2 regions of the Pseudoalteromonas sp. 23_GOM-1509m genome follow, and region 2 is predicted to be linked to the other one. Evidence: predicted binding sites of a transcription regulator. Region 2 holds the regulator's gene; the other holds the start of a gene.
What was found. The regulator FliA, encoded in region 2, starts transcription of late flagellar genes. The targets are predictions, from matches to a motif close to CTAAAGNTNNNNNNNNNNNNGCCGATA.
Positions count from the first base shown of each region.

Region 1: a site for FliA is predicted at 6,210-6,236, ahead of N523_RS0110910 (VC2046/SO_2500 family protein). Genes of this name have one in related genera too.

Region 1 covers NZ_KI912432.1:61,009-79,211, reverse strand. Annotated here, with positions in the region: gene cysB (HTH-type transcriptional regulator CysB) at 1-753, opposite strand, end outside; gene N523_RS0110940 (hypothetical protein) at 1,049-1,804, shown strand; gene N523_RS0110935 (NCS2 family permease) at 1,920-3,212, opposite strand; gene N523_RS0110930 (tetratricopeptide repeat protein) at 3,331-3,792, shown strand; gene N523_RS0110925 (SulA-like leucine-rich domain-containing protein) at 4,115-4,549, shown strand; gene N523_RS0110920 (YchJ family protein) at 4,589-5,065, shown strand; gene N523_RS0110915 (DUF6172 family protein) at 5,133-5,435, opposite strand; gene N523_RS0110910 (VC2046/SO_2500 family protein) at 5,648-6,175, opposite strand; tRNA gene N523_RS0110905 (tRNA-Tyr) at 6,288-6,372, shown strand; gene N523_RS0110900 (M48 family metallopeptidase) at 6,398-7,090, opposite strand; gene N523_RS0110895 (PAS domain S-box protein) at 7,336-10,647, shown strand; gene N523_RS0110890 (response regulator) at 10,665-11,660, shown strand; gene N523_RS0110885 (VOC family protein) at 11,708-12,136, opposite strand; gene N523_RS0110880 (HD domain-containing protein) at 12,141-12,797, opposite strand; gene N523_RS0110875 (class I SAM-dependent methyltransferase) at 12,937-14,127, shown strand; gene N523_RS0110870 (PilZ domain-containing protein) at 14,137-14,433, opposite strand; gene N523_RS0110865 (response regulator) at 14,442-14,822, opposite strand; gene hrpA (ATP-dependent RNA helicase HrpA) at 15,049-18,203, opposite strand, start outside.
Region 2 covers NZ_KI912433.1:282,318-296,616, reverse strand. Annotated here, with positions in the region: gene flhB (flagellar biosynthesis protein FlhB) at 1-485, shown strand, start outside; gene flhA (flagellar biosynthesis protein FlhA) at 557-2,665, shown strand; gene flhF (flagellar biosynthesis protein FlhF) at 2,687-4,177, shown strand; gene N523_RS0114730 (MinD/ParA family ATP-binding protein) at 4,170-5,030, shown strand; gene N523_RS0114725 (RNA polymerase sigma factor FliA) at 5,057-5,767, shown strand; gene cheY (chemotaxis response regulator CheY) at 5,808-6,191, shown strand; gene N523_RS0114715 (protein phosphatase CheZ) at 6,208-6,975, shown strand; gene N523_RS0114710 (chemotaxis protein CheA) at 6,990-9,206, shown strand; gene N523_RS0114705 (protein-glutamate methylesterase/protein-glutamine glutaminase) at 9,260-10,411, shown strand; gene N523_RS0114700 (flagellar motor protein) at 10,404-11,168, shown strand; gene N523_RS0114695 (flagellar motor protein MotB) at 11,174-12,136, shown strand; gene N523_RS0114690 (ParA family protein) at 12,149-12,919, shown strand; gene N523_RS0114685 (chemotaxis protein CheW) at 12,923-13,645, shown strand; gene N523_RS0114680 (chemotaxis protein CheW) at 13,667-14,164, shown strand; gene N523_RS0114675 (DUF2802 domain-containing protein) at 14,183-14,299, shown strand, end outside.

The DNA.
Region 1 (18,203 bases), on a different contig from region 2:
CTGATCAATTGCCATAGATGCAACCACACCCACACCTAGCCCTAAACGCACATACGTTTTAATGACATCGGCATCGGTGGCAGTAAATACAATATGTGGCTCTAATCCGTAAGCATTAAATGCTTTGTCGAGCTCCGAACGACCTGTAAAGCCAAATACGTAAGTAATGAGTGGGTATTGGGCTATATCAGCCACTGTTAAATTATCCACTTTTTTCGCAAGGGGATGATCTTTAGCAACCACAATACTACGATTCCAATGGTAGCAAGGCAGCATTACTAAATCTGAATATAAATGAAGCGCTTCTGTGGCAATGGCAAAATCAGCATCACCGCGAGCGGCTGCATCCGATATTTGCTGTGGTGTACCTTGATGCATATGCAGTGATACCGCAGGATATTTTTGAGTAAAGCCTTTAATTACACTCGGTAACGCATACCGTGCTTGTGTATGCGTGGTAGCAATATTAAGTTTGCCTTGATCCGGTAAAGTATGTTCATTCGCAACCGCTTTAATACCCTCAACTTTTGAGAGTATTTCGCGTGATATGTTAATGATTTCCTCGCCAGCGCCTGTAACATGAGTTAAATGCTTACCACTGCGGCCAAAAATTTGTACACCGAGCTCATCTTCTAACATACGTACTTGCTTAGAAATACCAGGCTGGGAGGTAAATAAACTCTCAGCCGTAGCTGAAACATTTAATTTATGATTTTGAACTTCTACGATATATCTAAGTTGTTGTAATTTCATGGCTATGTAGTTTCGTTATAATTCACATTGACAGATAAAAGCGCACCCTAACTATAGGTAGCTATATAAAAGGCTGATTAATGTTACATAATATAACAATTAATTTGTTGAAATTTCAGGTTAACACAATAAATAAACTTGAGGTAGCAATGATTATCAGCAATCGAAACATAACATATTAAGATTTAAACGCTTTATGGTGACGCTTTTTTCAGTTAATCTGAGCAAAGTTTCCCACCTTTTATATATTTAATGTAAGATTAGATAATAAGGTTAAGAATTTGAGAATTATAACATGATAGTTTCCATTATAATTGTATTAATTGTTGCACTTATAGTCATTGCACTATGGGTTAGTGCTGTTCAGCAACACAAAGAAAAACAAGAAGCTGAACGACGCAAAGAGTTAACAAAACAAAAAGCAATCATTGAAGAAACCGAAGAAGCATTAATGAATAGCGCCAACATTCCACTTTCAGAGGCAACTCAGCGAATATTACAACGACGAATTCATGATGCGCTCAGTCAAATGGTGTCTATTTCAAGCGGAGGTAGTGGACTAAAAAACCGCTTAAAAGAAGCAAAAGAGCGACTACAAAACCCAATTCAAGACGGTTCAGATGGCTTTGTATTACCAGGCAACGACAAACAACTGATATCGCTGATACAAGGCATTAAAAAGTTACGCACTATTATTCGTTCTGAGCATAATAAAGGCAAAGTAGACAGCCAGGTATTTATTGCAGAAGACAAACGCCTTGAAAAGCTACAACTAAGAATCAACATTGAAAGCCAAATAAAACGTGGGTTATCAGCGCAAACAGCTGGAATGATAGGCTCTGCTAGGCAGTACTTTGAAAAAGCAGCTGCCACACTTAACAGTGTTTCATTTAATGACGATTACATTACGGCAAAACGAGCTGAAGTTGAAGGCTACCTTGAAACGATAAGTAATGAACTCAAGGCATCAAATGCTACATCATTGAAGAAAAAGAACGAACAAGAGCAAGATGATTTAGACGTATTATTTGCACCTAAAAAGAAATGGTAACTCCTTTCTAAATAAAAAAGCCCATGCAGTTGCATGGGCTTTTTTTTGAATAGGATTTTGCCCCACTTTGTGTTTACATATTAGGACATATACACATTCTAACAAGCTGCCTGCATTAAGATAAAAATGCGAACTTAACAATAAACAAGGCAGTTAAAATCCAAACACTAATGCTTACCTGATCTTTTTTGCCACACAGCACTTTTACCGCCGTATAAGAAATAAAACCAAGTGCAATACCGTGTGCAATTGAGAACGTCAGCGGTGTCATTAATAATACAACACTCACCGGAATTGCATCAGTCATGTCGTCCCAATTCACAAACTTTAAGTTTTGTAGCATCAATACAGATACATATAAAATAGCTCCCGCGGTTGCGTATGCAGGCACCATTTGAGCTAAAGGCGCAAAAAACATCATCAGTAAAAAGCAGCAACCCACAACCACAGCGGTCAAACCCGTTCGACCACCAACAGATACACCTGCAACAGACTCAATGTATGACGTGGTTGTTGAAGTACCGAGCATTGCACCTGCAATGGTTGCTGTGCTGTCGGCGCTTAATGCACGACCTAAACGCGGCATATTACCGTTTTTATCTGCTAAACCAGCCTTCTGAGTTACCGCAACTAACGTGCCTGAGGTATCAAACAAATCAACGAATAAAAACGCAAAAATAACACTCAACATCGACAGTTCAAACGCGGCACTAAAGTCCAGTTGCATAAAGGTCGGCATGATAGAAGGTGGCATTGCAATAACACCATGATACTCCACTAACCCCATAGACACAGCAATCGCGGTGACTAGTAAAATACTAATCAGTACGCCACTTTTAAAATCGCGATAAAGCAGTGCAGCAATAACAAAAAAGCTGAAAATAGCCAATAAAGGACCAGGCGAGGTAATATCACCCAACTGCACCAGTGTTGCAGGACTTGATACAATAATACCGGCACTTTTAAGTGCGATGAGAGCTAAAAATGCGCCAATACCCGTTGCTATTGCTTGCTTGAGCACCAGAGGGATTGCATTAATAATCCACTCTCGCACCTTAAATAAGCTTAGAATTAAAAATATACACCCTGACATAAATACCGCACCCAACGCAGCTTGCCAGCTATAACCCATACCTAATACAACACCATAGGTAAAAAATGCATTTAATCCCATACCCGGTGCCAATGCCAGTGGGTAATTGGCCCACAAACCCATAATAAAACACCCTATTGCAGCAGCAATACAGGTGGCAACAAAAGCAGCACCTTGGTCCATACCGGCTTCTGCAAGCATAGCTGGGTTAACGAATACGATATAAACCATCGTAATAAATGTAGTCATACCGGCAATACATTCACGGCGAACCGAAGAATCATTTGCACGGATTTTGAATAAGGCTTCGAGCATAATAAACTTGTGGTTGTAAAAAGTGGCGAGATTTTAGCATAAAAATAACTTTTTACAGGACATTTTACCTTGCTATATACTAAACTAGCTAAGTGATTAAAATAACAAACGAAGTAGCATGATCAAAACGACACCAAGTGGCCAAGACTTAGAGCAACAATTAGACAACATTCTTTCTTTTGTAACGCAACCAAGCGATGCAAATCTCCCTGCGAGCTCTAAAAACACCGATCAAGACACATTAAATAAAGCCCTTTATTACCTTAAAAATGAACAAGGCGCCTTAGCCGCAAAATGGATGCGTTTGGCAGCAATGGCAGGAAATTATCGCGCGCAGTTTTATTTAGGGCTGTTTTTTATAAAAGGGCAAGGTGTGCCGCAAAGTGTATTTCATGGTGCTGCGTGGCTTAGCTTAGCAAGCAGTCAAGGCTATGAACCCGCCATAGAAGCAATGAGCGATATACGAAAACATATTAGTACTAAACGACTTAAAGATGCTCAATGCTACGCAGCCAGCCTGTATGAACAAATTCACCAGTTACAATTTTCACATTTGATCCCTCCTAGTAGCGAAAAATAATTTCACTGCCCAGCAACTCATTTCATCTGTAAATTAATTAAGCGTTTATAGCCAAAACAAGCACGCTTAATTAATTTAAACTACTGTATACCCCCTGTTCATCTGTATTTATTTGCTCCCAGCCTTAAAATTAATTCTGTGGGCATTAACTTTCAATAAAAATTAAACCATTGTTATATATAGATTATTTATATATTTATAGTAACTGTCGCGTTTTAAGATGAATAACTGTACAAAAAAATAGCAAAAAACACTTGCACCAAACAACTGTATAAACTACTGTATGAATGTACTGTATAAAAACCCAGTGAGTGAGAAGATTATGTTACAGCCAATTACCGTAAGAACAGTTAAAAGCTATCAACAAGATGACCAATCAGATTGTGTTAACGTTGTACAAATTGAAGATGAAATTTCAGCAACGTTTGAGTTATTAAAAGTATTACACCAATACAACAGCCTAAACGCATGGACACTGTTAATAGCACCCGATAACGTACCGAGCAAAGCGCTACTTGATTCATGCTCAATTGATACCAGTAAATTACTGGTTATTCGTCAAAAGCATTTAGTTAATTTAGAGTATGTTTTAAGTTCTGCACTTCACAATGGAAATTTTGCCGCGGTGATCACCTGGACTGACATAATAAATAACCAACAACTGTCGCAGTTATCATTAAACTTGAGCCATACGCGCACTAAGTTGTATTGCTTTAGCAAAAAAAGCGCTCACCCTGAGATTTCACTTACGCAATAAGCTTGATAAACTAGCGTTTTAATACACAGTACATTTATCATGACTTCTAACGCCCTATTATGTTTTTGTGGCAGTCAGCAACCTTATGCTGATTGCTGCGAGCCTTTTCATTTAAAAACCAAACAGCCACACACACCAGAGCAACTTATGCGTGCACGCTACAGTGCTTATGCTGTTAAAAACGCGGTTTTTGTTCGTGAAAGTTATGCAAAAGAAAAACAAGCTGAAAATTCAATTTCAGAAATTAAAGATTTTGCAAATAGTTGCCGTTTTATAAACTTAGCCGTATTAGACTCTGGTTATAATGATGAAACAGGATTTGTTACATTTAAAGCTCACTACTTTTATCAAGGTTTATATTGCGAGTTGGCAGAAAATTCAAGGTTTATTAAAGAAGATGGACAATGGCGATATCTTGATGGTGAGATTACACCGGTTGCCGATATTAAAGTAAAACGTAATGATACGTGCCCTTGTGGCAGTAATAAAAAATACAAAAAATGTCATAGTGTATAAACTTCAGCTACAAAAAATGGGCCACAAGGCCCATTTTCAAAAACTACACTAAACGCAAATTAGCGTTTTACTCGCCATCATCTTCATCGAAATCTTGACGCTGTGCAGGTCTTGCTAAAATCTCTAAGTAAAAAGAAGTTAAACCTTGCTTTTCAATTTCACTGATGTGATTGTTAATTTCAGCAACGTGAACCACTTGGGCTTCTTCAGCCGTGTTACCAAACTTACAATCAAATGCCCAGTAGTCGGCATCAACAGGTAAAGTTTTATTACGTTCTCTTTTCAAATATTTTTTCACTTCATGCTTTGCAGCATCAACCATACGAGGGTATTTGATTTTCTCATGATTCAGCGTGAATGTTTTCTTCATTACGTTCCTAATTACCTTGGTTTAATGATAATGGCATTTAATGTCATACCATTTGCGCCATTATAGCAATTGCATTTAAATTTTGGATGCTTTTTTTATATTAAATCAGTTATTAAAATAAAGCACCTATAAAACCAATAGTTACTTACTACTATAAACACAGTTTATTACAATCAAATGGCATGTATAAAGCAGCAATTGAACACATATAATTAGGCACTAAACAAATGTAATGGCTGGTGGATAGCTTCATTTTGTAAATCATCATAAAATGCCACCGCATCCATTTGAGGGTTTGATAACTCGGTGTTGGTATTTTGAATTCGTCGACGTACCGCTAATTCACAGTTATCAATGACAGTCAGTGGAATGTGGTTTTTATCATCACGAATATTAAATGGCTCAGGCTTTAAGCACTGAGTTAACTTTATATCACTCATCCCTACAGCGCTTCCCATTTTTGCTAAAAGCTCTGTGTTATTTTTACCAATTAACATATTAAAGGTATCTGGCGCTAATGGCTGCTTTGGACCTGCGCCAAATTGTTTACGCAGAGCATCTTCATTAGCTTGATAATGCTTAGTGTCACTTTTGGGTAGGTGGAATTCACTAAAATCGAGTGCATCGTGAGAGAGCATTGCTAATAAAAGTGCAAACTCGCCTCGGCGGTTTTCGTGCACACTTTCGTTAAGCCTTGTTTTTAACTGGCTCTCCGTGATTAACAAATCACCAATCTGCATAGACTTTAGCCTATTTAACTAATTAATAAGTATTTATCGGCTAAATTTGAATTTTCTTTAGCTTTTTTCTTTACTTAAATAAGAAGTTTGCTATTATCTGCCGCGTTGCATTGGAGGGGTTCCCGAGCGGCCAAAGGGATCAGACTGTAAATCTGACGGCTCAGCCTTCGCTGGTTCGAATCCAGCTCCCTCCACCACTTCTCTTCTCTACCTTATTTCTTTTTATTCAAATACCCACTGTAAACTCATACCATGATTGTTTAACCAGTTACTTGCTTGTTTATAATCTGAATAAAATAATCCCACACGTTGCCAAAATTGAGCGCTGTGATTTAAATATTTTAAATGTGCTAATTCATGAACAATCACGTAGTCAATGACCCATGTCGGTGCACTTGCCAAGTGTAAGTTGAAGGTTAGTTCACGCCTGCGATTACAACTACCCCAGCGACGTTTATACAATTGAATACGAATATTACTCGGTAGCTTTTCACCCATCAGCTGACAATAATCGTTAACTCGCATTTCAATATAGCTTTCTAATTTCTCATGCAAAAACTGCTCTAGCAAACTTTGATACATTTGCGTTTGATGCTTTACACGTGAAGAAATACTCAGTAACAGCGTTTGGCTTTCATTGTGCTGCTGCCATTGAGTGCGTACTGCGTTTTCAAATTGCACATTAACAGCTTCATTAAATAATTTAATACTCTGGGTTTTGAGTGGAAACTGTCGTGTATCGGCTTGAATTTGTTGCTTATGTAACTGAGCATCAATCCAGTCCTGTTTACTTAACAGCCATTCATTAATTTGTGTTTTCGTTACAAAATGGGGCGCATATACCGTAAGCTCACGTTGTGCGACTTTGATAGCCACTGTTTTTCTTCGCTTACTACGCTTTAAAGTGTAATCCAACAATGAATGCTGCCTATTTATAATTAACCACTGGGTTTTATTTTACCTTGTACCATAACGGCTAATCTATAAATAATCCCTACTAAATGCCATTTTAATAACAATGGATTTAGTGCTACTCAATAAATAGTATGGTTTAGAGCTTAAAACACTTACGTTACTTTTGTAATTTATAACTCAATACCTTGTGATTATTATTGTATTTTATATTAGACTGAATTTAAGAGTTATTATGTGAATGATTGATGTTAGCTAATTTTTTTATAAACGAACCAGATCCAAGCCTAATTATTAATGGTGTATACGACCCAAGTTTAGTGACACTATCTATACTCACCGCAATTTTTGCAGCTTATTTTTCTTTGCACGTTATCGATTTAGCAAATAATACACATTTTAAATCTTATCGAAAGTTAGCCAATATAACCGCAGCCTTAGTCCTTGCCGGAGGGGTCTGGAGCATGCACTTTATTGCTATGCTCGCATTTTCTTTGTGCACTACAATTGAATACGACCCCACACTCACTTTTGTATCGTTTATACCGGCGTTACTGGCATGTACCATTGCTTTTTCTTGTTTGAAAACATATAGCTCTCACCCTCGTATTATCAATTTAATTCTAAGCTCTCTTTTATTTGGCGCGGGTGTTGGCACCATGCATTACAGCGGTATGGCCGCGATGCAATTAAGTCCTTTACTTCGTTATGATCCAATATGGTTTGGCGCTTCAATTGTTGTTGCAGTGCTGCTGTCTTTTATAAGTCTCTATGCACGTTTTCATTTACCAGCACACTTTAAAAAATTAACGCCTGTGCATAATCGTATTATTTGCGCCCTTATTCTTGGCCTTGCCGTGGCTGGTATGCATTATATGGGCATGGCTGCTACGCGATTTATTGCAACAAGCCCGATAATTAACGAGCAAACAAACCAATCACATCTAACCTTTATTGCTATTAGTGTGTCGTTCGCCACGCTTTTATTAACAGCGGTGGTTGTGATCATCAATGGCATGATCCGTTACAGAATGCTGTTGGGGAAAAAATCAGCTGAAGAGTCTCGCCTTGATGCTATTTTATCAACTGCCATTGACGGCATCGTTACTATCAATATCAAAGGCACTATTTTGAGCTTTAATAAAGCCGCAGAAACAATTTTTGGCTGGCAAGATAATGAGGTTATTGGCCAGAATGTAAAAATATTAATGGCTGATGATATTGCTAATCAACACGATGCTTTTTTAAAAAATACAACAAACCATGAGGTAAAACGTGTTATTGGTGTTAATCGCGATGTGTGGGCAAAACATAAAAATGGTCATCAATTTCCAATTCGCTTAGGGATTGGTGAAGTAAAGCAATTACAAACTGAAACATTGTTTGTAGGCTTTATTACCGATTTAACTGAGCAAAGAGCGTTACAACAAAGCTTAATTGAAAAAGAGCGACAATACCGTACCTTAATGAACAATATGCCCGGTGTGGTATTTCGCTGCTTGTTAGATGAACACTGGAGCATGTTGTTTATCAGCCCTAGCGTCTATGAACTAACGGGTTATCGCGCTGAAGAATTTACTGAGCAGCGTATTACCTTTGCCGAGCTTATTGTTAAAGAAGATGAAGCGGCGATTTCTTTAGCGATTGATCAAGCAGTTGCATCGACCAGTCAATACTCAATTGAGTACCGCATTCGCCATCGCAACGGCAATATTATTTGGGTACTCGATCAAGCAAGTATTATCACTAACTCTAAAGATGATACACGCTGGGTTGATGGCGTTTTAGTTGATATAACCAAGCGCCATGAATATGAGCAAAGCTTAAAGCAAGCTAAATACGAGGCTGAAGCAGCCGCGCAAGCTAAACAGTCTTTTATGGCAAATATGAGCCATGAGATACGTACCCCCATGAATGCAATTATTGGCTTTAGTGATATTTTAATGGATAGTCCGCTTAATAAAGAACAACAAAAACAAATTATTACCGTTAATAACGCTGCGCGTTCTTTATTGCATTTACTCAACGATATCCTTGACTCAGCAAAGCTAGAGAAAGGTAAACTCGAAATTCAAAAAGTACATTTTAACTTGCAAGAATTGCTCGATAATATTGTGTCGACATTTTGGCTTGATGCAAAACGCAAAGACTTACAGCTCATTTTAAAAATAGCTGACAATGTAAATCCATTTTATTTTGGTGATGATACGCGTTTACGCCAAGTGCTAACCAATTTAATCGGCAATGCGATAAAGTTTACTGAGCAAGGCCATGTTACTGTTTCGGTTACTCATAAACCCAATCAACCCATTTTATTTGAAGTACAAGATAGTGGTATAGGTATCGAAAAAGGTCGCCTTGAGGCTATTTTTAAACCCTTTGAGCAAGCAGATGGCACCACAACACGCCGATTTGGTGGCACAGGGCTTGGCACAACAATTAGTAAGCAGCTGGTTGAATTAATGGGCGGCAAAATATATGCACAAAGTACCCTTGGTCAAGGTAGCTGTTTTTCCTTTACTGTTGGGCTTGAGGCAGGCGAAAAAAGTCAGGTGCAAGCCATTAGTAAAAACGCATTTAGCTTACCCCCATTAAAAATCTTAGTGGTGGATGATATTGAACAAAATATCGAACTACTCACTATTATGCTTTCCCAAGCAGGCCATCAGGTAAGTAAAGCAAATAATGGTTTTGAGGCCATTGACATGTTTAATCAGCATCGCTTTGATATTATCCTAATGGATATTCATATGCCTAAATGTGATGGGATCAGTGCCACAGCATCAATTCGCTCTTTAGAGCAGCAAAAAAAACTAAAGCACACGCCAATAATTGCCTTAACGGCCAGTGTGCTACAGCAAGATAAGCTAACAGCCAAACAAGCGGGTATGAATGGTTTTACAACCAAACCCGTTGACATAAACCAACTCAACCAAGAAATAGCACGGGTGCTTGGGCTTACTATCAGCCAGTTAGTAACTAACGATCCAATAGATTCAAAACTTCGTATAGATTTTAATAAAGGCGAAAAAATGTGGGGCAGCAAAGAGAAACATCTCAAAGAGGTTGTACTCTTTTTAGCTCAGCATCAAAATAGTATGCAAACCTTGGCGACCACTAAGCTAAACGATAAGCATCATGCTCATATTTTGCATAATTTAAAAGGCCTTGCCGGTAATTTAGCGCTCAATAATTTATCTTACTTAATTGCGCAAGCTGAAAAACAACGTGATATAGCCAGTTATACTCAGTGCATATTAAAATGTCAGCAAGAGTGGCAGCAGCTAGCAGATGAATTATCACACTTACACATTGCTTTTAAAGAGAATGAATTACAAAAAGAAACCGTGTCAGATGCTGAATTTATTCACCAATTAACGCTTTTACTCAGCCAAGCTAAACGAGCAGAGTTGGATGATACGTTATTAAGTTATATTGAAAGAATAACACCCGAACAACACAAAGCTGCTATTTTGAATATTTATGAGCAGTTTAATGACTTTGAATTTGATAATGCACAAACACAGCTCAACGCATTATTAACAACACTCAATAACTAGCTCTTCTGAGGATGACGATGGATCAATCGATAAGTCAGGCGCGAATATTAATCGTCGATGATGAACCTGCAAATTTAAAAGTAATGCGCGAGGTCTTAGCGAGTAACTACCGTTTATCGTTTGCTAAATCGGGGGCTGTGGCACTGCAATTAATAGAAAACGATCCGCCAAAACTCATTTTACTTGATGTAATGATGCCAGATATGAATGGCTTTGAAGTGTGCAAAATTTTAAAAGCTAATCCTAAAACCGCACACATTCCGGTCATTTTTGTCACCGCACTCACGCAAGAACAAGATGAATCGGAAGGGTTTTCGCTAGGTGCGGTTGACTATATAACCAAACCTATTAGCCCTGCGATTGTAAAGGCAAGGGTAAAAACTCATCTTTCTTTAGTACAAGCCGAGCAACTAAAACAAGCACATGTAGATTTAGTTGAGCGATTGGGTCGCGCGGCAGAGTATAAAGATACCGATACGGGTGAGCATATTGCACGAATGAGCCAATACAGCAAAGTACTTGCTTTAGCGTTGGGAATGAACGAACAACACGCAGAATTATTACGCCAAGCTGCGCCAATGCACGATGTCGGAAAAATAGGTATTCCTGATTCGATACTGTTAAAACCTGGCAAATTAACCCCCGACGAATTTGCACACATGAAAGAGCATGCCGCTATAGGGGCTAAAATATTGGCCAACTCACCTTCCCCCTTACTGCAACTTGCCCATGTATTGGCTATTGAACATCATGAAAAATGGGATGGCACAGGTTATCCTAATGGATTGAAAGGCGAGGAAATCTCTATTGAGGGGCGGATTGTAGCGATTGCTGATGTATTTGATGCACTTACATCAAAACGTCCTTATAAAGAGCCGTGGAGCATTGAGCAAACACTAGAGCATATGAAACAACAAGCAGGAAAACACTTTGACCCTCAGCTGGTTGATCTTTTTATTAGCAAAATAGACGCTATTTTAGCGATAAAAAAGGCTCATCAAGAACGCGATTAAATCGTCTCTTTTTTGAACAAATATTACTGCACAAAGTTCAACAGGACCTAGCCTCTTTTGGCATTGTGAGAGCCTAACGCTACAGCTGGAAAATGCTGTTTTATAATGCGGTAGTCATGGGAAGTGATCTCATGGCTATTGCCACTGTTATCTTTAAAATACATAGAAAAAGTCACGCCATGATCAGCCAGTATCGTTTTAATTTCAAGCTGCTCAAAATGTGCTAACCACGCTATAAATTGCTCACCGGTTGCAGCAAAAGCGATTCCTTTACTTCGCCCTGGCGCCTCAAATAAAGCTAAACGTGTGGATGCGTTTTCATCTTCAAGCGTTAAAGGGCCTTTGCCTTCTTCATTCCAAAATGCTAATTCCTCTACTACAGTAAAACCAAGCACCTTTTCATACCAATCAACGGCTTGGGTGAGGCTTTGAACATTTAAATGACAATGATCAATACCGCTCAATTTTGGCCTCACTGTCTTACCCTCCAATTTCAGATTTTAACTGCTCTAAAAAGTCATACATATAATCTGTTCTTCTAAGTGCTTCAGCTTTAGCTGAAGGTGTATTCATACTTTTTGCAATATGCAGCAACTTTATAAAAAAATGATCTAAGGTGTACTGTTTATCATCAGGTTCACGCTCTAAACAAAATGGATCATTAGGATTGTACAAAAGTCGGCTTATTGAGCCCCCCACTTTCATACAACGACTAACACCAATAGCCCCTAAGGCATCCATTCTGTCAGCATCTTGTACAATCTGTGCTTCAACGGTTTTAATAGCAATATTGGCGCTAAAACTATGCGCGGCTATGGCGTGGTGAATATCATCAAATAGCGCTTCATCATAGCCAATAGACGCTAAAAAACTAATCGCTTTATCGGCAGCCATCGTTGAAGCTTTTGCCCTATCGGGATGATTTTTTGCTACGGCCACACAATCATGTAACCACGCAGCAGGTAAAACAACATTCATATTGGCTTTTTCAGCAGTGCATAATTTAACTGCGACACGGACAACGCGTTCAATATGAGTGATATCATGGGCTACATCAGCATGGATAAGCGCTGTTATAAATTCTCTGCATTGCTGATCAAGTTGCTTTAATGAAGGGCTAAGGGCTAAATTGTTCACCGAGCTTCCAAAAATCTATTTAAACGAGGTTATATCCCCTACTTTAACGCGATTTATAAGGCCCTTGCAAAACATTCATTGTATGTTGCGCGTGGCTTGACTAAAATACAGCGCTTATTTATTACTACAGAGAAGCCCTATGTCATCTGCCGTTTACCTGCAAGCTGGTCGCGATAAATCATTAAAAAGAAAACACCCTTGGTTATTTTCTAAAGCCATCAAAAAAATTAAAGGTAAACCTGGATTAGGTGACACGGTAACCATACACGACAGTGAAGGTAAGTTTTTAGCCACCGCGGCTTACAGCCCGCATTCACAAATTCGCGCGCGTGTTTGGAGCTTTGATGAAAAAGAAGTCATTGATCAACATTTTTTCGAGCGTCGCCTACGTCGTGCTTTAGAGGCGCGCAGTCATGCGATTGAAGAAGGTGGACTGACCGGTTTTAGGCTTTGCGCCGCTGAATCCGATTATTTACCGGGTGTTACCATAGATAAATTTGATAACACCTTGGTTTGTCAGTTACTCAGTGCCGGTGCTGAGCGCCACAAAGGTGAAATTGTTGGCGCATTAATGGCTATTTTCCCAGGCTCAAATATTTATGAGCGCTCAGATGTAGATGTGCGTACTAAAGAAGGCTTGGAGCCAATTAAAGGAGTGCTTTGGGGTAATGAACCCACAGCGCCAGTTATCATTGAAGAAAATGGTTTAAAAATTGAAGTTGATATTCTTGAAGGCCATAAAACCGGCTTTTATTTAGATCAACGTGATAGCCGTGCTGCGCTGGAGCGTTTTTCAAAAGATAAAACCGTATTAAATTGCTTTAGTTATACGGGGACGTTTTCTCTTTATGCCCTGCGTGGTGGCTGTAAGCATGTAACCAATGTCGATGTTTCACAACCAGCTCTTGATACAGCAAAGCGCAATGTTGAACATAACAACCTTGATTTAAATAAAGTCGACTTTGTAAAACAAGATGTATTTAAGTTATTGCGCCAATACCGTGAAGACGGCGTGATGTTTGATACGATTGTGATGGATCCGCCTAAATTTGCTGATAATAAAGCGCAGTTAACTGGGGCGTGTCGGGGTTACAAAGATATTAATATGATTGCGATGCAAATATTAAAACCAGGCGGCACACTGCTTACTTTCTCATGCTCTGGTTTAATGGAACAAAATTTGTTTCAAAAAGTGGTTGCAGATGCAGCACTTGATGCAGGTAAAGATTTGCTGATCATGGAGCGCTTAAATCAAGCAGCTGACCACCCTATTGCGGGCAGCTACCCTGAAGGCTTTTATCTTAAAGGCCTTATTTGTAAGGTTTACTAAACACTAATTTTAGTTAAACTCAATAATTTCTAGCCCTGCGGTTATCGTGCCATCCTCTTCTGTGCTGGCACGTATCACCTTTGCAGTGGCTTTTAACGGTGCAATGCTTGGATGGGTTGATGCAATATCAACCGATAAAATTGAGTTAAGCTCTAATAAATCATCGAGCTGCAAGGAGAGCCCTGTTGCACTTAAGTCAAGGCAGGTGCCTGTGTAACTTAGTCCTGCGACGGGCTCAATCGAGGTTAACTTAGCGGGTGTGTTAACCTGCATACGTCTGTAGTTTCGCTTATCTTCAGTAAACATAATTCCCTCTACACAATATTATTAATTTTTTCTCGTAGTACGGCGATAGAAAAAGGTTTTACAACGTAAGCATCACACCCTGAGTCAAAGCCTGCTTGTTGCTCAAGCTCTGACTCAAGTCCTGATATCATCACCACCGGAATGTGTTTTGTCTCTGGCGTATGTTTAAGTATGCGACAGGTATCATAACCATCAAGCCCCGGCATACATACATCAAGCAAAATAATATCAGGCGGATTAGCAATGGCAGATGCTAAACAACTTTTACCAGAATCAGCATAGCTTAAATCAAATGTTGATGCTAACCCTGCTTTGAGTATTTCAAAATTGAAATACTCATCATCAACCACTAACAATTGTCGCGCTTGGTGTTTTAGTAATGAGGACATAGCAATGTCATTTCCTTCTCAAGTTAGTCCCTTAGGGTCTGTTGACCGTTCAAGGTTGAATTTGCAGTAGCCTGTTTGGTATTTAGGCAAGGCAGAGCCTATGTGGTGTAGTTTTTACTTAGCCCACTAGGTTACAAACCTCGCGCCGCGATTAAACCGCCCTTAGTTTGAACAAATTTTAATCCACAAAGGTCAACAGACCCTAGCTTAATAGCGAATAAAGGGATTATTCAATTTCTTTTATCGCATTTAACACACGTTTTGCTGAAATTGGATAAGGTGTACCTAAGGTTTGCGCAAATAAGGATACGCGTAATTCTTGCTGCATCCAAAAAATAGCCTCAACATCATCAGGCAATGGCATTCCTTTAGGGGTTTTATTCGTCAGTTTTTTATATTCTTGCGCCACTTTTTCAAGCTCTAGCACACATAATCTATCACGATTTGGGTCAACGGGTAGCTTTTCTAGTCGTTTTTGAATCGCTTTTAAGTAACGAATTAAATCGCCGAGCTTATCCGCCCCATGCTGGCTCACAAAACCTTTAAAAATAAGCGATTCTAACTGAGATTTAATATCGCCATGGGCAGTGATCATGGTTAAATCTACTCGCCCTTTCATTTTTTTATGCAGCGCATGAGCAATACTCAGTACTTGTTCTACTTGGGTTGCAATTGCTACTACGGTGTCGCCTAATTCGCCGCGAATATGCTCTTTAACCGCTTCAAATGCATCACTTGTACGAATATCACCATATTTAACTAATAGGCTATCAACACCCGATGCGATACAGTCATCAATTAAATCGGCAATTTTACCAAAAGGATTAAAGTACAACCCTAGCTTAGCCTTGTTTGGTAAATTTTGCTGCAGGTATTTAATGGGTGATGGTACGTTTAATAACACTAAACGACGCAACCCCTGCTGGTGCGCTAATTGCGCTTTAATTTCGTTATCGAATAACTCCACTGCCGCCGTTGATTTTTTATCCACCAGCGCAGGGTACGCTTTAATTTCGTACTGACCTTGCTTTTTCACATAGGATGTTGGTAACTCTCCAAAATCCCACTGTGTTAAATCGGTTTTTTCTATGCCTTTGTCGGCGACTTTAGATAAGGTGTCGGTGACCTTGCCTTGTAGCTGCGCTTTAAGTTTAGCTAAATCGAGTCCACGTGCCAGTAGCTTGTCGTGTTCATCGCGCACTTCAAATTGTAGCCTTAAATGCGGAGCAAGCGCAGTTAAATCCCACGCCTCAGGGTCTACACGGACGCCGGTCATACGCAGTAATCGATTGCTTAGCGAGTCGATTAACGAGCCTTGTAATGGCTCTATAGCCGCTAACACCGCATCGGCATAATTGGGCGCAGGAACAAAGTTACGACGCAATGACTTTGGTAATGACTTAATTAACCCACAAATTAACTCATGACGAAATGCCGGTATATGCCAATCAAAGCCACTTTCTTGCACTTGGTTTAAAAGTGCAACGGGTATTTGTACGGCAACGCCATCAACCGCTTGGCCTGGATCAAAGTGATAGGTAAGCGGCAGCATCAAATTATCTTGCTGCCATGTATCTGGGTAGTCAAATTCGGTAATGCTGCTGGCGCCATGTTGCATGAGCTCTTCGCGCGTCATGTGCAGGTAGTGTTTGTCTTGTTGTTTTTGTGTTTTATACCACTTAATAAACGCAGCACGATTGTTAATATCGCTGGGTATTTTCTTCTCGTAAAACTCAAACAAGATTTGCTCATCAACTAAAATATCGCGTCTACGAGACTTGTTCTCGAGCACTTGAATATCTTCAATTAATTCGCGGTTATACGCTAAAAATGCTTCATTTAATCCAAGCTCTTGTTCAACCAGCGCCGAGCGGATAAATAATTCGCGGCTTACTTTAGGATCAATCTTGCTATACACACACCGGCGTTTATTAACGATAAGCAGGCCGTAAAGTGTTTGTTGCTCAAAGGCAATGACTGCACCGGGCTTTTTCTCCCAGTGTGGCTCTGTATAGCTTCGTTTTACCAAATGTTGAGCAAACGGTTCTACGCAGTTCACATCTATTTTGGCATTAATACGGGCATAGAGTTTACTGGTTTCTACCAATTCAGCCGACATCATCCACTTGGGGCTCTTTTTAAACAAGCCAGATCCTGGAAAAATATGAAATTGGCTATTACGTGCGCCTTTATACAGCTGCTTTTCGTCTTTAAAACCGATATGACTGAGCATGCCACTTAACAGTGCTTTGTGAATAAGCTCGCTGTCTGCAACATTCGTGGTGGCTTTCATTTTCATTTCATTACACACAGTGCTGATTTGATAAACGATGTCTTGCCATTCACGAATGCGCATATACGCTAAAAAATCTTTTTGACATAGCTTTCTAAACTGGCTATTGGTCAGCTCACTTTGCTGCTCTTCGAGGTAATTCCACAAGTTTAAAAAGGCGATAAAGTCAGAGTCTGGATCGTCAAAGCGACCGTGTTTTTCATTCGCTGCCTGGCGTTTTTCTTGTGGTCGTTCTCGTGGGTCTTGAATTGAGAGCGCAGCAACAATAATAATCACCTCACGCAATGCACCCAGCTTATGCGCAGTCAGCACCATTTTTGCTAAACGCGGATCCACTGGCAAACGACTCAGCTCTCGACCAGATTGCGTTAAACTGGTTTTTTGATGACGTTTAGCTTCTTTTACCGCTTCTAACTCTTCAAGCAGTGTTAAACCATCGTTAATGTTGCGGCTATCTGGGGCTTGCACAAAAGGAAATTGCGCCATATCACCCAACCCTAATGCCAGCATTTGTAAAATAACTGACGCTAAGTTAGTACGCAATATTTCAGGATCGGTAAATTCAGGACGTGATAAAAAATCGTCCTCTGAATACAAGCGAATACAAATACCCGCTTCAACACGTCCACAACGCCCCATTCGCTGATTAGCACTGGCTTGCGAAATAGGCTCTATGGGTAAACGTTGAACCTTTGTACGGTAACTGTAACGACTAATACGCGCCGTACCCGGGTCAATAACATAACGAATACCTGGCACCGTTAGCGATGTTTCAGCCACGTTGGTTGAGAGAATAATGTGGCGGCGCGAATGCGGCGCAAAAATACGATTTTGCTCAGCGTTCGATAGCCTTGAATACAAAGGTAATATATCGGTGTGTTTTAAATTGCGCTTACTTAGCGCATCGGCGGTATCGCGTATTTCTCGCTCACCGTTTAAAAAGATCAGAATATCACCGGGGCCTTCAGCGCAAAGTTCATCGACCGCATCAAAAATCCCCTGTAACTGGTCGCCTTCGGCTTCCATGTCTTCTTTTTGGATATCACTGATGGGGTTATAGCGTACATCCACAGGGAATGTCCGGCCTG
Region 2 (14,299 bases):
ATAACAAACAGCTTAAAATGACTATGCAAGAGGTAAAAGACGAATATAAAAACTCAGAAGGTGATCCGCAGATTAAAGCGCGCATAAGGCAAACCCAACGTCAAATGTCGCAAAAGAGAATGATGCAGGATGTGCCAGACGCCGATGTTATTGTTACCAACCCTACTCACTATTCCGTAGCTTTAAAATACGATACAGAGCGAGCAGGCGCGCCTATTGTACTAGCCAAAGGTGTGGATGAGCTCGCCATGCAAATTCGTAAAATTGCATTGGGTAATGAAGTGCCTATTGTTGAGTCTCCAACTTTAACCCGAGCGCTTTATCATACTGCAGAAGTGGGTGAGCAAATCCCCGATCAGCTCTTTACTGCGGTTGCTCAAGTGCTTGCTTATGTGTTTCAGCTTAAACGGTTTAAAAAAGGCCGTGGAAAACGCCCTGTTGCCCTTAATAAAAAGCTGCCTATCCCCGATGAATTTAAGTATTAACTGCTAACCAACTAACTTGGAATAGTTATTGCAATTTCAGCGTAGTGTCAATTTTTTGAAATTGTAGAGTTATGGAATTTAAAGCGGTATTACAACAACTTAATAAAGATAAAAAAGAATATGCGAAGGGCGTTGGTACACCGCTTTTGGTGTTGGCTGCGCTGGGCATGGTTATTTTACCACTGCCTCCATTCCTGCTTGATATATTATTTTCGTTTAATATCGCGCTTGCGTTAGTTGTATTACTGGTCACTGTATACACCATGAAACCGCTTGAGTTTGGGATGTTCCCAGCGGTGCTGTTAATTGCAACCATAATGCGCTTAGCACTCAATGTGGCCAGTACCCGGGTGGTACTGCTTGAGGGTCATAACGGTGGGGATGCTGCTGGTAAAGTTATTGAAGCATTTGGTTCAGTGGTAATCGGTGGTAACTACGCCGTGGGCTTGGTGGTGTTTTTAATTCTGATCATCATTAACTTTGTGGTAATCACCAAAGGTGCTGGTCGTATTTCAGAAGTATCAGCGCGTTTTACTCTAGATGCTATGCCAGGTAAGCAAATGGCCATAGATGCAGATATGAATGCCGGTTTTATCAGTGCCGAGCAAGCCAGAGAACGTCGTGAGGAAGTAACCCGTGAAGCTGACTTTTATGGTTCTATGGATGGTGCTAGTAAATTTGTAAAAGGTGATGCTATTGCTGGCATAGTCATTTTAGTGATCAATATTGTGGGTGGCTTATTTGTTGGCATGATCCAACATGATTTAAGTTTTTCACGCGCTATGGAAGTGTACACACTATTGACCATTGGTGATGGCTTAGTCGCGCAATTACCTTCATTACTACTTTCAATTGGTACTGCAATTGTTGTAACCCGTCAAAATGAATCGCACAACATGGGCGATCAGTTTAAGAAGCAATTAGGTAACGAAAAGTCGTTATTTATTGCCTCAGGTATCCTTATTACTATGGGCTTAGTCCCAGGTATGCCACACCTTGCATTTTTAAGCTTAGGGGCGCTTTTAGGTTACCTTGCATACTATACTCAGCAAAATAAACTGAAATTAGCCGCTGCAGAAGCAGAAGAAGCCGAAAATGCCGCCTCAGGTACCGGAATTGCGGCTAAACAAGAGCAAAAAGAACTGGGTTGGGATGATGTTCAACAAGTTGATGTTATTGGTCTAGAAGTCGGTTACCGACTCATTCCTCTCGTTGACCAATCACAAGGTGGCGAGCTGTTAAACCGTATTAAAGGAGTGCGTAAAAAACTATCTCAAGAGCTGGGCTTTTTAGTGCCGCCGGTGCATATACGCGATAATCTAGAACTCGACCCAAATGCATACCGCATAACCATGATGGGTGTATCAAGTGGTGAGGGTGAGCTTAAACATGGTGATGAATTAGCGATTAACCCAGGCCAAGTATTTGGCCCGCTAAAAGGAATTGAAACTAAAGATCCTGCGTTTGGTTTAGATGCAGTTTGGATAAAACCTGATCAAAAAGATGAAGCACAGTCTTTAGGTTACACGGTGGTTGATTCGGCTACCGTGGTGGCAACCCATATTAGCCAGTTACTCACCAATAGCGCCGCATTATTACTCGGACATGAAGAAGTACAGAACTTATTAGATATGTTAGGTAAGAGTCACCCTCGCTTAGTTGAAGGACTTGTACCTGAGGTATTACCGCTGACCACCATCGTTAAAGTACTACAAAATTTATTAAACGAAGGGGTGGCAATACGAGATATGCGCTCAATTGTTCAAACCCTTGTTGAGTATGGCCCTCGTAGCCAAGACCCAGATGTATTAACGGCTGCAGTGCGAATATCACTGCGTAGATTAATCGTTCAAGATGCCGTTGGTATGTCTTCTGAAATCCCTGTCATAACCTTGGCGCCTGAGTTGGAACAGATGTTGCATCAGTCACTTCAAAATGCAGGTGATGAAGGTGCCGGAATAGAACCAGGGCTTGCTGATAGACTTCAAACATCATTGAATGAAGCGCATCAAAATCAAGAAATGGCCGGTGAACCTTCAATATTGCTAACGTCAGGAATGTTACGCACTGTGTTATCTCGATTTGTTAAATACACCATTCCAGGATTGCGAGTGATGTCTTATCAAGAGATACCAGATGAAAGACAGATCAAGATTGTCAGCTCTGTAGGCCAACAATAAGATTTTAAAGGGGTTTGAATTATGAAAATTAAACGTTTTTTTGCTAAAGACATGCGCACTGCACTAAAAGAAGTAAAAGAAGAGTTGGGTGTTGATGCGGTTATTATGTCAAATAAAAAACTAGCTAATGGCGTTGAAATTGTTGCTGCAGTTGATTACGACAAAGCAGCGACAAAACCGCCAGAGCAGCCTCAAAGCCAACCTGCTGAAAGAGCTTCATTTGCACATACTGAGCAAAGTTCACATAATTTTGTTAAACCAGAACCGCAACGCGCTCAACCTAAGCCACAGGCAAAGGTTGCAGATAGCTTACAAGCTTTACTAGAGCGTCAGTCTCCACGTCCTCGTTCAGCAGAGCTTGCTTCAATGTTTTCACACTCTGGCATTGACACTTCTGGTCACTATCAAGAACAAGAGCCTGTGCAATCACGACCTAAAAATATGTTTGAACGTGAACAAAGCGCGCCAGTGCGCCCTCGTACCCAAGCCGATAGCTTAGGTTTTGACGACTTAGACAGTGGCTTTGACGATTTAGATTCACCTAGCGCACCGCGTCAGCAAACAATGCATAAAGAATCCAGTGACATCAGCACAATGCGTGAAGAAATGAACGCAATTCGTCAACTATTAGAGCACCAAGTATCAGGTTTAATGCAGCAAGATATGGCACGTCGCGACCCGACCCGTGCATGTATGATTGACCGCTTAGTCGGTATGGGGATAGAAAAAAATGTTGCTGAGCAAATGGCATGTTTTGTACCAGACGATGTGTCTCGCCAACAAGGCTGGAAAGCTTTATTGAACATGGTTGAAGATCAAATGCAAACCACGAACAACGAAATACTTCGCCAAGGCGGTGTTTTTGCGTTAGTCGGACCTACTGGCGTGGGTAAAACCACCACAGTTGCAAAACTGGCAGCATTGGGTGCACAAAAATACGGTGCCGATAAAGTAGCGCTTATTACTACCGATACCTACCGTATTGGTGCTTATGAGCAGCTAGCAACGTATGGTCGTATTATAGGTTGTGGCGTTAAACAAGTTAAAGATGCAAATGAATTAGCAGAAGTTTTATACCATTTACGAAATAAACGTCTAGTCTTAATTGATACAGCAGGAATGAGTCAACGTGATTTACGCTTAACCGAGCAGTTAAACACCTTGATGCGTAATCAGCGTGTTGATATACGTAGTTATTTAGTATTAAGTGCGACGGCGCAAATTAATGTATTACAAGAAACAGTAAGGCACTTTAAAAAAGTACAGCTAAGTGGATGTATTTTTACTAAACTTGATGAGTCATTGAGTTTAGGTGAGATTATTAGTATTGCGATTCAAAATCGTCTCCCAATAGGGTATCTTACTAACGGTCAGCGAGTACCAGAAGATATTAGAGTGGCAAATGCCGAAAAACTAGTAAAAAAAGCTGAGCAATTGTATTTAAAAAGAATAAAAGCACAACAATCACGACACCAATCAGTGGCGTCGAGCACAGTAGAGATGTATGATTAACACAGTTTTAGATCAAGCAAGCGGCCTTCGCAAAATGAGCAAGAATAATAATAACGGCGTAAAAGTTATCGCTGTCACCGGCGGCAAAGGTGGAGTGGGTAAAACGAACGTATCCCTTAACACGGCAATCGCGTTAGGCCAACAAGGCAAACGTGTGCTTGTACTAGATGCTGATTTAGGATTAGCGAATTGTGATGTGATGCTTGGACTGCGCGTTGAGCGTAATTTATCTCATGTTTTATCGGGCGAATGTGAACTTGATGATATTTTAGTCGAAGGTCCCGCAGGCATAAAAATAGTGCCTGCAACATCGGGTTCGCAAAGTATGGTTGAGTTATCACCCTCAGAGCACGCTGGACTTATTCGTGCATTTAGTGAACTTAACACCGATTTTGATATTTTAATTGTTGATACCGCTGCGGGTATTTCCGATATGGTGCTGAGTTTTTCTCGCGCAGCGCAAGATGTGGTTGTGGTGGTATGTGATGAGCCTACATCAATTACCGATGCCTATGCTTTAATTAAAGTACTAAGCCGTGAGCACGGCGTTTATAAATTTAAAATTGTTGCCAATATGGTGCGTAGTTTACGCGAGGGGCAGGAATTGTTTGCAAAACTTTCAAAGGTTACCGACCGATTTTTAGATATATCGATGGAGTTGGTTGCAACGGTTCCATATGATGAAAATATGCGCAAATCAACGCGCCGCCAAAAAGTAATTGTTGAGGTTTTTCCTGGGTCGCCTGCTGCGATTGCTTTTAAAACACTGGCGACAAAAATTGCTAAGTGGCCAACACCTAGTCAAGCCTCGGGTCATTTAGAGTTTTTCATTGAGAAACTAGTTAGTAACTAACAATGACAATACCGGTGAATAGAGCTATGGGATATCAGTCAACACAGAATTTAAATATGATTGTTGAAAAGCATGCCTCATTAGTCAAAAAAGTGGCGTGCCATTTAATTGCTCGTTTACCGGCCAGTGTGCAGCTAGATGATTTAATTCAATCGGGTATGATTGGTTTAATTGAAGCTTCAAAAAACTTTGATGCAAGTAAAGGCGCAAGCTTTGAAACCTTTGCCGGTATTCGTATTCGTGGTGCGATGATAGACGAAATGCGCCGAGGCGATTGGGTTCCACGTTCAGTTCACAGAAAAAGCCGTTTGGTTGCAGAGACTATTGTTGCGCTTGAGAACAGTTTAAACCGTGAGCCTAAAGATAGTGAAGTTGCTGAAAAACTTGAAATTTCGCTAAATGAGTACCATCATATTTTAAACGATGTAAATGTAAGCAAAGTGTTAGGCATTGAAGACCTTGGTATAGATGACGATGTGATTACACCTCATGGCCAAGATTTAGCACTAGACAAACCGTTCAATAATGTTAAAAATGAACGGTTTAATGAGTCTTTACTCAGTGCAATAAAGTCGTTACCGGAAAAAGATGCAATGGTGCTTTCTTTATACTATAACGATGAGATGAATTTAAAAGAAATTGGGCATATACTCGATGTAAGTGAATCGCGTGTAAGTCAGATACATGGTCAGGCGATGATTAAGCTTAAAGCAAAAATCAATGACTGGATAAACTAGAAGTAAGTAAATAAAGGTTCAGGCCTCACTGGAGGATGTTTTGGATAAAAACATTAAAATTCTTGTTGTTGATGATTTCTCAACAATGAGACGTATTATTAAAAACCTGTTGCGCGATTTAGGTTTTACCAATGTTCAAGAAGCAGATGACGGGTCAACTGCTTTGCCTATGTTGCAAAATCAAGCGTTTGATTTTGTTGTAACAGATTGGAATATGCCAGGCATGCAAGGTATTGATCTTTTAAGGGCAATTCGAGCTGATGAAAAATTAAAGCATATTCCTGTTTTAATGGTTACAGCAGAAGCTAAAAAAGAACAAATAATTGCTGCGGCCCAAGCAGGTGTTAATGGTTATATTGTTAAACCATTTACTGCAGGTACATTGAAAACTAAATTAGAAAAAGTGTTCGAACGCTTAGGTTAATGAGAGGGAGAGGCTTATGTCAGCACCTGCTGCGCCTCAGATTACTTTAGAACAAGCTCGCCAGTTAGTTGTTTTTTTAGAAAATGGTGAGCAAGATAAAGCGAATCAGTTAATTTTAGAAACAGCTTCACAAGAGCAATCACAGTTATTTGCTGAGGTGGGTAAGTTGACGCGTCAACTGCACGAAGCTTTAAAAAGTTTCGAGTTAGACACGCGTTTAACAGACATTACCACTGATGCCATCCCTGACGCTAAAAAACGCCTTAACTATGTCATGGAAATGACAGAAAGCGCAGCCAATAAGACAATGGATGCGGTTGAAGCAAGCTTACCATTAGCACAAGAAATCGCTGACGAAATAGCTGATATCAAGCCAACGTGGGATCGTTTAATGAACCGCGAAATAGAGCTTGGTGAGTTTAAATCACTTTGTCATAGTATTGATAAGTTTATGAGCAGTTCTCATCACAAAACCGATGAGTTACAAATGCTGATGACTAATGTACTGATGGCTCAAGACTATCAAGATTTAACCGGTCAGGTTATTCGCCGTGTTATTGAACTTGTCCGTGAAGTTGAAGAAAGTTTAATTCACCTGTTAACTGCATTTGCAGCGCAAGGTGGTGAGGTTGAACCAACTGAACAACCAGAAAAAATAGAAGATCCCATTGTTGCACAAACACTAGCAGGTCCCGAAGGGCCTATTATTGATAAAGAAACGCGTAATGATGTTGTATCTGATCAAGATGAAGTTGATGATCTATTATCAAGTTTGGGCTTCTAATAGGAGAGTACTGCATGAGCTTTGAAGTCGATGAAGATATTTTACAAGACTTTTTAGTAGAGGCCGGAGAAATCCTTGAGCTTTTATCTGAACAGTTAGTAGAACTGGAAAACAACCCAGATGATACTGAGCTACTAAACGCAATATTTCGCGGTTTCCACACTGTAAAGGGTGGCGCTGGCTTTTTGGCTATGACAGAGCTTGTTGATGCATGTCATGGTGCTGAAAATGTGTTTGATTTACTGCGCCAAGGTGTAAGAACAGTTAACTCTGAATTAATGGATGTGATTTTACAAGCACTGGACACCATTAATGAAATGTTTGCCACGATTAAAAATCGTGACCAGCCAGAGCCTGCTGATCCAGAATTACTTGCAGTACTTCACAAACTTGGGCAGCCACCGACATCAGAAGAGCTTGCCGGCGATTCTGTGGTTGAAGATATAGCTCCTGTGGAAACTCCATCGGTAGAGCCTGAACCAGTTGCAGAGCAACAGAGCAACGATGCTGAAGAAGACCCGTTTGCTTTTGATGAATTATTTAGCGGCCCAGATAGCAGCAGTACTGAGTCTCAGATTGATGAAATAACCGAAGACGAATTCGAAAGCCTACTTGATGAACTTCATGGAAAAGGGCAAGCTCCACAAGAAAAACAATCATCATCAAGTGACAATGATGTCAGTGGTGATATAACTGACGATGAGTTTGACAGCTTATTGGATGAACTTCATGGTGTAGGCAGCTTTGGCGAAGTGAGCCAAGCAACCGCAAGTACACCACAACAAACACCATCAGCCCCTGTGGCTCCACCAAGTAACGAGCAAAGCTCGGGCGATGATGAAATAAGTGACGACGAGTTTGAAGCGTTACTTGATGAACTTCATGGTAAAGGTGCACCTAAGTCGATAGAAACACCGGCTCCTGTAAGTAAACCAGAACCAGTGGCAGCTAAAAAGCCAGAACCAGTTGCTGCAGCTAAGCCACAGCCTAAACCAGAGCCAGCTAAGCCGGCTCCTGCGGCACAAGCAGCTAAAGCTGCGCCGCCTAAAAAAGCAGCGCCTCCACCGGCAGAAACAACAGTACGTGTTGATACCAAACGCCTAGACCAAATAATGAACATGGTGGGCGAGTTAGTACTTGTGCGAAATCGCTTAGTGAGTTTGGCGACTAATTCTGATAGCGAGGCTATGGGTAAAGCTATTTCCAACTTAGATGTTGTGACTGCTGATATCCAAGGTGCAGTAATGCAAACACGAATGCAGCCAATTAAAAAAGTATTTGGCCGTTTTCCTCGTGTTGTACGTGACTTAGCACGAACACTTAAAAAAGATATTAATTTATTACTTGTCGGTGAAGACACCGATTTAGATAAAAATTTAGTGGAAGCATTGGCCGATCCATTGGTGCATTTGGTTCGCAACTCGGTCGACCATGGTATTGAAATGCCCGATATTCGTGAAGCATCGGGTAAACCTAGAACAGGTACGGTGACTTTATCAGCTTCGCAACAGGGTGATCATATTCTACTTACCATCCAAGATGATGGTGCCGGTATGGATGCTGAAAAGCTTAAAAAGATTGCGATTAGTAAAGGGGTGCTTGATCACGACCAAGCGAGTCGTCTTTCTGATACTGAAGCTTATAACCTTATTTTTGCACCTGGGTTTTCAACCAAAGAAGAAATCTCAGATATTTCTGGCCGTGGTGTTGGTATGGATGTGGTTAAAACAAAAATCACTCAGCTCAATGGCTCGGTTAACATAAAATCAGAAATGGGCGTAGGGACTACTTTAGAAATCAAAGTTCCACTAACACTTGCGATATTGCCTACCTTAATGGTGGTGGTGGGAGAGCAAACCTTTGCCTTGCCGCTAGCGGGTGTAAGTGAAATATTCCACTTAGATTTAACAAAAACTAATGTGGTTGATGGCCAGCTAACGATTATTGTTCGTAAAAAGTCGATTCCATTATTCTACCTTGAACATTGGCTTATAAAAGGCGCTGATAGAGGTCAGCGAAAAGCACAAGGGCATGTCGTTATTGTGCAAATAGGGACTCAAAAAGTAGGGTTCGTTGTTGATTCACTAATAGGTCAAGAAGAAGTGGTGATTAAGCCTCTAGATGCATTATTGCAAGGTACGCCGGGTATGGCGGGTGCGACTATTACCTCTGATGGTGGAATTGCACTGATATTAGATGTACCGAGTATGCTAAAGCATTACGCTGGATAATAAAAAGTAGGTATAAACTTTATGCCTACCCATTCATTGAATAAGAGAGCGAAATGGCTGTTAAAGTTTTAGTAGTTGATGATTCAAGCTTTTTTCGCCGCAGAGTGAGTGAAATTCTTGAACAAGACAGCGGCATTGAGGTAATAGGCTTTGCTGTAAATGGCCGAGAGGCCGTCGAAAAAACAGCTCAGTTACGTCCTGATGTTATCACCATGGATGTTGAAATGCCGGTGCTGGATGGTATTAGTGCTGTGAAAGAGATCATGGCGAGTAATCCAACACCTATTTTAATGTTTTCATCGTTAACACGAGCAGGGGCATCTGCCACTTTGGATGCGCTTGATGCTGGGGCGATGGACTTTTTACCTAAAAAGTTTGAAGATATTGCTCGAAATAACGATGATGCAATTAAGTTATTGCAAAATAAGGTTAAGGAAATAGGCCGCCAGCGTATTGGAAGAATTACGAGAACGGCCCCATCTCCAAGTATTAGTAAACCAGCGTCAAACAGTTCTGAACGCTTTTCTAACCTTGCTAAAAAGCCGATAGTTCAACCTGATCGTAGCTTTAATAATGCGAGTCCTGCACCTACTAACAGCAGTGCCTCAGCGCGTGCCAGTGGTAAGCAGTATCAGTTAGTTGCTATTGGTACATCCACAGGTGGGCCAGTTGCACTGCAAACTATTTTGACGCAATTACCTGCTAATTTTCCACACCCTATTCTACTCATACAGCATATGCCTGCTGCATTTACCCCGGCCTTTGCTACTCGCTTAGATGGCTTGTGTAAGATTAAGGTAAAAGAAGCGCAGCAAGGCGATAGATTACAACCTGGGTGCGCTTATTTAGCGCCAGGTGGCCAGCAAATGATGGTAGAAGGACGTGGCTCTAATAGAACCCTTCGTGTGTTTGAAGATAAAAATGAACGAGTAAACTATAAACCAAGTGTTGATATTACCTTTGGCAGTGCGGCCAAAGCGTATCAAGGTGATGTGCTTGCCATTATTTTGACAGGCATGGGTGCAGATGGTCGTGATGGTGCTCGCATGCTTAAGCAAACTGGCGCTACAATTTGGGCTCAGGATGAAAAAAGCTGTGTTGTCTATGGTATGCCTCAGGCGATAGCCAGTGCAGGTTTAGCGAGCGAAAGCATTAGCCTTCATGATGTGGCTGCACGCTTAAAAAGAGAGGTTGGCTGTGGATAAGCTTTCTGTTTTAGGATTACTGGTTGCATTAGGTGCTATTGCAATCGGTTATTCTTTAGAGGGAGGTGTGGTATCTGCGCTGTTTAATGGGCCTGCACTAATTATTGTATTAGGCGGTACATTAGGTGCGGTGATGCTACAAACATCAGCCAATACATTTAAAAAAATGCTTAGTATTACTCATTGGGTTTTTGTTACCGACGACCATGATATTGAAGATGCTATTGAGCAAGTAAAACGCTGGTCGCATAAAGCCCGTCAAGAAGGCTATTTAGCATTAGAAAACGAAGCACTTGCGCATTCAGATCCCTATGCTGCCAAAGGACTGAGTTTATTAGTTGATGGCTGTTCAGAGCAAAAACTACGCGATACCCTCGAGATTGACTTATTACTTGAGCGAGAACGATTACTTGAGGCTAGCCGGGTATATGAAGCAATGGGTGGGTATAGCCCAACTATTGGTATTTTAGGTGCTGTACTTGGGCTTATTCAAGCCATGTCATTTATTAACGATCCTGAGCAGTTAGGAACGGGTATTGCCACCGCGTTCATTGCAACTATATATGGTGTTGGTTTGGCTAATTTATTATTTTTACCTATGGCCAATAAGCTAAAGCAACGGGTTGAACAAAAGATGCTTTATCACGAAATGTTAGCGGAAGGTGTAATTGCTATTAGCCAAGGTGAGAGCCCTATTAATATTGAACTAAAGCTTGAAGCCTACCGCGTTGAACGTCCAATTTTACAGGCCCATTAGCGCCTATGTTACGCCGTCGCTTACGTCATCACCAATTAAAGAGCCAACATACTGAGCGTTGGTTAGTTTCTTATGCGGATTATATGACCATAATGTTTGCATTTTTTGTTGTATTGTATGCAATTGCGATAAATAAAGAAGACAACATCAAGGTTTTATCTGATTCTCTTGAGCATGTTTTTGATAAGTCTGCAAAACAATATTCTCAGCAGGGTAACGGGGTAAATGGTGATGCTTTATTGCTTGAAAGGGTGACCCCTGAGGCTGAAATACTCTATGGCGAAAGTATTCAAGAGCTAGAGCAAGGCCCAGTGTTACTCGATGGTCAAAGTGACAATAGCAATATTAGTCAACGCCACTTAGGTAAGCCGCTGGATAGTTTATTGGCTAAATTACAATCGTCGCTGATTGATGAGATACGCAGTGGCGAGGCTAGCTTAGAACTAAGCCAAGACTGGTTGGTTATTGAGCTCAATTCCGGATTGTTGTTTGCCAGTGGTAGTGCTGTTGCACATAACAAGGCCAAAGAGATTGTAAAAAAAATTGAAGCAATCATCGCATCAGTCGATAACTATATAAGAGTACGCGGGTATACAGATAACGAAACCATACGAAATGAAATATTTCGTTCTAATTGGGAGTTATCAGTGGCGCGTGCAACCTCAATATTAGTTGAGCTAGAGCGTTTGGGCATTGAATCCGCGCGCATGGCCATTGAGGGATATGGTCAATACTCGCCCTTTGCCGATAATGATACCGAAGCTGGGCGTGCTGAAAACCGTAAAGTCGTGATTGCACTTTCTAAATATGGTTTAGCACCAGAGCCCTCTGATGAACAAACGAAATCATCAATTTCAGTATCAGAGCAAAGTCAGCCAGAAATTGAGCTACCTGCCCAAGACGATACAATAAAAATAATCCGTTTACCGCATGGTGGCATCCGTGTTACAACGCGCAACGAACAGTAATTAGGATATAATGTGAAAGTTTGGACAGTAGCCAATCAAAAAGGGGGAGTAGGCAAAACCACTACAGCGGTTAGCCTTGCAGGGATCCTTGCGCTTCAAGGCAAGCGCGTGTTATTGATTGATACAGATCCTCATGCTTCACTAACCTATTACTTTGGTATTGATTCAGAAGATTTAGAGGTCAGTGTTTACGATATTTTTACTCGCGGCTCGAGTATGAAAAGCGAAGAAATATTGCAAGCATTATGCCCCTCAACAATTGAAAACCTTGATATTTTACCTGCAACTATGGCGATCGCGACACTTGACCGTAGCATGGGTAATAAAACGGGAATGGGCCTGATTTTAAAAAAAACACTGGCTAAAATTAGCGAGTATTACGATTACGCAATTTTAGATTGCCCACCTGTTTTAGGTGTGCTGATGGTCAATGCGCTTGCCGCCTGTGAAAGAGTGTTAGTGCCGGTGCAAACTGAGTTCTTGGCGCTTAAAGGGCTCGATAGAATGATGCGTACTATGGAGTTAATGCAAACCTCTCAAGCGAAAAGCTATGAATATACTATAATTCCAACTATGTATGATAAACGAACCAAAGCATCGCTTGAGGCCTATAAAACATTACAAGAAACGTATAAAGAAAAAGTATGGCCAGGCGTTATTCCTGTTGATACTAAATTTAGAGATGCAAGTTTAGCGCAAAAAGTACCGGTAGATTTTTGCCCAAATGCGCGTGGAGTCTATGCTTATAAAGCATTACTTAAATATTTAATAAAACAAGGTTAATAAATGAGTAAGCAATTATTTGCTAATGAAAAAGTAGTCACTCAGTACTTAGGGGCGTTATTATCTGATGACGAACCAACAAAAGACCTTGAGCCTGTTGCTAAACTGCTTGAGCAGGTAACGTATGAAGAGCAAAAAGAACAACCAGTAATAGTTGAGCCTGTTGTTGAAGTTGAAAAGCTTAATAAGCAAGTATCGAATGTAGAAATTGACACCCACCAAGAGCAACACGTCGTGCCTGAGCAAGAGGTGGCTGTAGGTGGTGAAGCTGACTACTTTGATGGTGAGTTTCAAGCGCTGTTTTTTGAAGTGGCAGGGCTTACTTTAGCGGTGCCGCTAAAAGCCTTAGGTGGCATTCATGAGCTTGGAGAAGTAAATCATTTATTTGGCAAGCCTAAGTGGTTTAAAGGGGTTATGATCAACCGAGAAGAAAAGCTCAATGTTGTTGATACCGCTCGCTGGGTTATGCCTGAAAAGTACGATGAGCAGTTAGAGGCATCTTTAAATTATCAATACCTCATCACTTTAGGTGATAGCCAATGGGGTTTATTAGCAGAAAAACTAATAAATAACATTACATTGAGTAAAGAAGATGTAAAATGGCGTACAAATAACAGTAAGCGCCCATGGCTTGCTGGAGTAATTAAAGAAAAAATGTGTGCTTTAATAGATGTTAATAATTTAAACGCACTATTAGAGAAAGGCTTAGATAGCCGTCACAAGTAATGACCATTACGAGGTAAGAGCATGAGTGAAGATAAATTACTGTCAGCTAAGAAAAATGCAGATAATAATGATGAGATTTTGCAGTGGGTTACGTTCAAGCTAGAAGATGAAACTTATGGCGTAAATGTAATGCAAGTGCAAGAAATACTGCGTTACACCGAGATTGCTCCTGTACCAGGTGCACCTTCGTATGTGATTGGTATTATTAACTTACGTGGTAATGTTGTTACCGTTATTGATACTCGCTCTCGTTTTGGTTTACCTGATATTGAAGCGACGGATAATTCACGTATTTTAATTATTGAAGCAGAAGAGCAAGTGATTGGCATTCTAGCCGATAGCGTTTCTGAGGTTGTTTACCTACGTAGCTCTGAAATTGACAGTGCGCCAAATGTAGGTACAGAGGAAAGTGCTAAATTTATTCAAGGTGTATGTAACCGCGACAATGAGTTACTTATTCTGGTTGATTTAAATAAACTACTTAGTGATGACGAATGGGATGAGTTAAGCGATATATAAGCTTCTCTACATAAAACTATGTTATTACTTGGTATTGCTATTGCGGGTTTAGTTTTTGGACTATTCTCGCTGCTTTTAATTGTGATGTTTAAAAAGCGCTATGCGAGTGAGCTTGGCGCGCAATTACAACAGTTT